2 regions of the Streptomyces sp. BB1-1-1 genome follow, and region 1 is predicted to be linked to the other one. Evidence: riboswitches for the same ligand, from Rfam matches in the RefSeq annotation. Region 1 holds a riboswitch; the other holds the start of a gene.
The links. A riboswitch is a leader RNA that binds a small molecule or an ion and turns the genes downstream of it on or off. The one in region 1 is predicted to bind glycine.
Positions count from the first base shown of each region.

Region 2: another riboswitch for glycine. It lies ahead of gcvT (glycine cleavage system aminomethyltransferase GcvT); the one in region 1 lies ahead of gcvP (aminomethyl-transferring glycine dehydrogenase).

Region 1 is NZ_CP134203.1:7,137,409-7,140,809, forward strand. It holds gene RI578_RS32690 (DNA polymerase IV) at 1-811, shown strand, start outside; gene RI578_RS32695 (PRC-barrel domain-containing protein) at 857-1,234, opposite strand; glycine riboswitch at 1,385-1,480, shown strand; gene gcvP (aminomethyl-transferring glycine dehydrogenase) at 1,658-3,401, shown strand, end outside.
Region 2 is NZ_CP134203.1:2,639,074-2,642,474, reverse strand. It holds gene gcvH (glycine cleavage system protein GcvH) at 1-261, opposite strand, end outside; gene gcvT (glycine cleavage system aminomethyltransferase GcvT) at 397-1,515, opposite strand; glycine riboswitch at 1,673-1,766, opposite strand; gene RI578_RS12090 (AAA family ATPase) at 1,946-2,614, shown strand; gene RI578_RS12085 (enhanced serine sensitivity protein SseB) at 2,694-3,401, shown strand, end outside.

The sequences.
Region 1 (3,401 bases):
GGGCGAGGACGAGCTCGTACGGCTGCTGGGCAAGGCGCACGGGCACGCCCTGTACGCCATGGCCCTGGCCCTCGACGAGCGACCCGTGGTGGCCGAGCGGGAGACCAAGTCGGTGTCGGTCGAGGACACCTACGACGTGGACATCCACGACCGGGTGCGGGTCGGTGTGGAGGTGGGGCGGCTGGCCGACCGGTGCGTGCGGCGGCTGCGCGGCTCCGGGCTGTCCGGGCGGACCATCGTGCTCAAGGTGCGCAGGTACGACTTCTCCACACTGACGCGCTCCGAGACGCTGCGCGGGCCCACGGACGACCCGGGGGTGGTGCGGGAGGCCGCGGCCCGGCTGCTGGACTCCGTGGACACCACCGGCGGCGTGCGGCTGCTCGGGGTCGGCGTCAGCGGGCTCGCCGACTACACGCAGGAGGACCTGTTCGCACAGGCGGCGGGGGAGCGGGTCGACGAAGTCGCCGAGGAGCCCGACGCCGAGCCCGTCCAGGAGGACCGGCCGGCCCCCGCCCCCGAGCGCCGGTGGCCGTCGGGGCACGACGTGCGGCACGTGGCGTACGGGCACGGGTGGGTGCAGGGCAGCGGGCTGGGGCGGGTGACCGTGCGGTTCGAGACGCCGTACTCGGAGACCGGCCGGGTGCGGACCTTCCCGGTGGACGACCCGGACCTGACGCCGGCGGAACCGCTGCCGCTGGTCCCGGCCGTGCCGCGAAGACCCGGGGAGGGCGGGCCGACGACCACGGAGGCCGGCCCGGACCTCGGCGGGGAGACTGGTCCGGCGGGGTCGGCGCGTCTGGCCCCCGGCTAGGACCGCGCCCTGTCCGGCGGATCAGGTCGCAGGAGATCGGCGGCGTCAGCCCTCTTCCTTGCCCCGGCCCGCCAGCTTGCCGAAGTCGTGGTCGGGGAGCGGGGGCGGAGCGGCGACGTCGAGACCGTAGTGGTGGTAGAGCTGGAGTTCCTGCTCCGGCGAGAGGTGGCGGCCGACGCCGAAGTCGGGGGCCTCCTTGATCAGGGCCCGGTCGAAGGGCACGCGCAAGGCGCCGTCGAGCAGCTCGCTCGGCTCCAGGGGCACGAAGGCGTCCCGGCTGAACAGGCCGGTGCGTATGGCCGCCCACTCGGGGACGCCGGTGGCGTCGTCGAGATAGACCTCGTCGACGGTGCCGATCCGGGTGCCGTTGCGGTCGAACGCCTTGCGGCCGATCAGGTTGCGCGGGTCGATGTCGGTACGCACGGGGCCCTCCACTTGGTCGCACTGGGGTCGCGCACCAGCCGACCCACCAGCCGCCGAAATCATCCGTAGTACTACAAAAGAGCACATATGGCCGGTCGGCCACTCGAAGGTTCGTGCGTCGGCCTCGCTGGTACGCTGGCAAACGGCTGCTGACCCCGCGCGGGAGAGTCCTCCGGACACCATCGGAGGCGCCGAAGGAGCAAATCCTCCCCGGAATCTCTCAGGCTCACGTACCGCACGGACGAGGTCACTCTGGAAAGCAGGGCGGGTGTCGACGGCTTCCGCTCTCACCGACGGTGAAAGCCGGGAGCGCCCTCGGGCCCGCCCGGTGAAGCTCTCAGGTTGAGATGACAGAGGGGGAGGCCGTACGGGTACCCGCGCCGTGGTGCCCCTCGAAGGTCGTCAGACCAGGAGGCCTCCGCAATGACCGCCCATCGCACCCCGCTCTCCGAACTCGAACAGGCCATGCCGTTCGAGCAGCGCCACATCGGCCCCGACCACGAGGAACGGGCCAAGATGCTCGCGCAGGTCGGTTACGGCTCGCTCGACGAGCTGACGGCCGCCGCGGTGCCGGATGTGATCAAGAACGCCGACGCGCTGGACCTGCCCGGTGCGCGCTCCGAGGCCGAGGTGCTGGCCGAGCTGCGCTCCCTGGCCGACCGCAACCAGGTCCTCGACTCCATGATCGGCCTCGGCTACTACCGCACCTTCACCCCGCCGGTCATCCTGCGCAACGTCATGGAGAACCCGGCCTGGTACACCGCGTACACGCCGTACCAGCCGGAGATCTCCCAGGGCCGTCTCGAGGCCCTGCTGAACTTCCAGACGATGGTCGCCGAGCTCACCGGCCTGCCCACCTCCGGCGCCTCGCTGCTCGACGAGGGCACCGCGGCCGCCGAGGCGATGGCGCTCTCCCGGCGCATGGGCAAGAACAAGAAGGGCCTGTTCCTGGTCGACGCGGACGCCCTGCCGCAGACCATCGCCGTGATCCAGACCCGCGCCGAGCCGACCGGCGTCGAGGTCGTCGTCGCCGACCTGAGCGAGGGCATCCCCGCCGAGGTCGCCGAGCGGGACATCAACGGCGTCCTGATCCAGTACCCGGGCGCCTCCGGTGCCGTCCGCGACATCAAGCCGGTGATCGACCGGGCGCACGAACTCGGCGCCCTGGTCACCGTCGCCGCCGACCTGCTCGCCCTGACGCTGCTCACCTCGCCCGGCGAGCTGGGCGCGGACATCGCCATCGGCACGACGCAGCGCTTCGGTGTGCCGATGGGCTTCGGCGGGCCGCACGCCGGCTACATGGCGGTGCACGAGAAGTTCGCCCGCAGCCTGCCCGGCCGCCTGGTCGGCGTCTCCGTGGACGCCGACGGCAACAAGGCCTACCGCCTCGCCCTGCAGACCCGCGAGCAGCACATCCGCCGCGAGAAGGCCACCAGCAACATCTGCACCGCGCAGGTGCTGCTCGCCGTGATGGCCGGCATGTACGCCGTATACCACGGGCCCGAGGGGCTGCGGGCCATCGCGCGCCGCACCCACCGGTACGCCTCGATCACCGCCGCGGGCCTCGCGGCCGGTGGCGTCGAGGTCGTGCACGGCGCCTACTTCGACACGGTCACCGTGCGGGTGCCCGGCCGGGCCGACGCGATCGTCCACGCCGCCCGCGAGAACGGCATCAACCTGCGGCTCGTCGACGCCGACCACCTGTCGTTCGCCTGCGACGAGACCACCACGCGCGCCCAGGTCGGCGGCGTGTGGAACGCCTTCGGCGTCGAGGGCGACATCGAGGCGCTGGACGCGGCGACCGAGGAGACGCTCCCCGAGGCGCTGCTGCGCACCGACGACTTCCTCACCCACCCCGTCTTCCACCAGCACCGCTCCGAGACCGCGATGCTGCGCTACCTGCGCCGCCTCGCCGACCGCGACTACGCGCTGGACCGCGGCATGATCCCGCTGGGCTCCTGCACCATGAAGCTCAACGCGACCACCGAGATGGAGCCGGTCACCTGGTCCGAGTTCGGGCAGCTGCACCCCTTCGCGCCCGCCGAGCAGGCGCAGGGCTACCTCACGCTCATCCGTGAGCTGGAGGAGCGGCTCGCCGAGGTCACCGGGTACGACAAGGTCTCGCTCCAGCCGAACGCCGGGTCGCAGGGCGAGTTCGCCGGTCTGC
Region 2 (3,401 bases), 4.5 Mb from region 1:
GTCGTTGACGACGTCCTCGTTGACCTCGGTGATCTCGCCGGAGACGGGGGAGTACAGGTCGGAGACCGACTTGGTGGACTCCAGTTCGCCGCAGGTCTCGCCCGCGGTCACCGAGTCGCCGACCTCGGGGAGCTGGACGAAGACCACGTCACCGAGCGCGTTGGCCGCGTGCTCCGTGATGCCGACCGTCGAGGCGCCGTCCTCGGCGCCCGACAGCCACTCGTGCTCCTTGCTGTAGCGCAGCTGCTGGGGGTTGCTCATGGCCTGAATTCTCCTGTACGCGAGGGAGTGCTGGTGAAGGGGGCTGCTGATGAGGGGACTGCTGACACCGCTGGTGAGCAGCGAGGGCGCGCGCGGGACGACAGGGCCCCGCCGCCCGGTGTCAGTGTGCAGTGTCTACTTCTGGCGCTTGTAGAACGGCAGCGCCACGACCTCGTACGGTTCGTGGCTGCCCCGGATGTCCACGCCGACACCCGCGGTGCCCGGCGCCGCGTGCGCTGGGTCGACGTACGCCATGGCGATCGGCTTGCCCAGCGTCGGGGACGGCGCGCCGGAGGTGACCTCGCCGACGACCTCGCCGCCGGCGACGACCCGGTACCCGGCGCGCGGGACCCGGCGGCCCTCGGCGACCAGGCCGACCAGGACGCGGGGCGGGTTCTGCTCAGCCCGGGAAGCGGCCTCGGTCAGCGCGGCGCGCCCGACGAAGTCGCCCTCCTTCTCGAACTTCACCACCCGGCCGAGCCCGGCGTCGAAGGGCGTCAGCGCGGTCGTCAGCTCGTGCCCGTACAGCGGCATGCCCGCCTCCAGGCGGAGCGTGTCCCGGCAGGAGAGGCCGCACGGGGCCAGCCCGGCGCCCTCGCCCGCCTTGGTCAGCGCCTGCCACAGCTCCACGGCGTGCTCCGGCTTCACGAACAGCTCGAAGCCGTCCTCGCCGGTGTAGCCGGTGCGCGCGATGAGCGCCGGGACGCCCGCGACCGTGCCGGGCAGCCCGGCGTAGTACTTCAGGCCGTCCAGGTCGGCGTCGGTGAGCGAGGCGAGGATGCCCGGGGACTCCGGGCCCTGTACGGCGAGCAGCGCGTAGGCGTCGCGGTCGTCGCGCACCTCGGCGTCGAAGCCGGCGGCCCGCTCGGTCAGCGCGTCCAGCACGACCTGGGCGTTGGAGGCGTTGGCGACCACCATGTACTCGGTCTCGCCCAGCCGGTAGACGATCAGGTCGTCCAGGATGCCGCCGTCCTCGCGGCAGATCATGGTGTAGCGGGCGCGGCCCGGCTTCACGCTGCCGATGTTGCCGACCAGCGCGAAGTTCAGCAGCTCGGCGGCGTGCGCACCGGTGACCGTGATCTCACCCATGTGCGAGAGGTCGAAGAGCCCGGCCCGGGTGCGCACCGCGACGTGCTCGTCGCGCTCGGAGCCGTAGCGCAGGGGCATGTCCCAGCCGGCGAAGTCGGTCATCGTCGCGCCCAGCGCGCGATGCGTGGCATCGAGCGCGGTACGGCGGAGTTCTGTACTGCTCATCGGTCGGTCGTCTCCCAGGACAGGACGTGGCGAGGTCGATCCTCCCCATCTGTCATCGAAACCTGAGAGGTTCGCCACGACCACCGGAGTACGGCGACCAGGACTTGCACCTTGGGTGGGGCAGCCCGTCGAGGGGCGGCCCGCTTTTCAGATGTGCCTCGCCCACGCGGTAACGGTGCCTGAGAGATTCAAGGGAGGGACTTGCTCCTTCGGCGCCCCGGCGCGGCCGGGGACTCTCCCGCGCGGATTCAAACGGCCGGTATGCAGTTGGCGCCGCCATCATTGCACGCCCGGCCGATCCATGGCAGACCGTGATCTGTAACCGGCCTGTGGCAGTAAGCGCACGAAAACGCGAGACCTGCGCATTACCTTCTCTTTACACTCGACGGGGATGGTGACTCGTGAACCGCCCCAGGGGAGGACGATCACGGTGAACAGGACCACGGCGTACGCCACGACCTCGGGTCTCGCGCTGCCCAAGCAGCCCGTCGCCCCGGCACCGGAGGCGTGCGCCGAACTGCCCGCACCCGTCGTCCGCGACCTGCGGGACCGGGACGGCCGCAGCCCGCACGCCCTGCTCTTCGGACCCCGGGACCTGGTGGTGATCACCGGCCTGCCCGGCAGCGGCAAGTCCACGCTGATGGCGCGCACCGTACGCGGACCGCGCATCGACTCCCAGGACACCCGCGACCGCTGGGACCGCCGAATGCCGCGCTTCCTGCCGTACGGGCTCTACCGCCCCTTCGTCCGCCTCGCCCACTACGCCGGACTGCGCAGGGCGCTGCGCTCCGGCGAGGGCGTCGTCGTGCACGACTGCGGCACCCAGGCCTGGGTGCGCGGCTGGCTGGCCCGCGAGGCCCGCCGCCGTGACGGCACCCTGCACCTGCTGCTGCTCGACGTCGACGCCGGAGAGGCCCTGGCCGGCCAGCGCGAGCGCGGCCGGGGCGTGTCGCGGTACGCGTTCCTGCGCCACCGCACGGCCAACACCCGCCTGCTGCGCGCGGTGACCGAGGGCACCCTGCCCGCCGGCTGCACCTCGGCGATCCTCCTGGACCGGGCGGCGGCGGACACGCTGCGCCGCATCGCCTTCACGGGGTGACGCACCGTAGGGCGGCGGGGCCGAACGGGTTAGCCTTTTCAGCCACAGCAGCGGTACCAGGCAGGCGGTAGGTAGGCAGATGGACTTCCCGGCACAGGCGCACCCCCACCCGCACGGCGGGTGGCCCGGCAACGAGCTGGAGGAGGTGCTGTCCGCCTCCCTCGGCGTGCCGGGCGCCGGCGGCCGGATCGTGGAGGTGCTCGGCCGCAGCTTCGTGTGGATACCCCTGCCGAACGGCGGCGGCCCGAACAGCGGCCCCCTCGATCTGCCCTCGCTGGAGATCGAGGGCCAGGCCTACGTGCCGGTGTTCAGCTCGGAGGAGCAGCTCCGCCAGGTCGCCGGCGCGCAGATGGCGTACACCATCGCCCCCGCCGCGGAGTTCGCCCGCGGCCTGCCCCCGCAGGTCGGCATCGCCGTGAACCCGGACGGCGTGGTCGGCATCCCGCTGCCGCCGCCGGCCGTTGCCGAGCTGTGCCGGGCCGGCCGCACCCCGCTGGACGGGCCCGCGTCCGGCGGCCGGGTCCGCCTCTTCGAGCCGGACTGGCAGGACGACCCGGTGGACTTCCTGGCCGCGGCCTCCGCCGAATTCGCCGCCGTCGGCGTCGTGCGCACCGCCCGCCGCTGCCTGGCCGCCGTCGAGACGGCCGACCCCGTCATGTTCGTCGGCGTCGAACTCACCCACTGGGAGGACGACGCCCGCGCCCTCCCCCTGGACGCCCTGGGCCGCGCCCTGACCAAGGCCCCCCTGAAGACCCAGGTCAACCTGGTCCTCCTGGAGGCAGCCCAG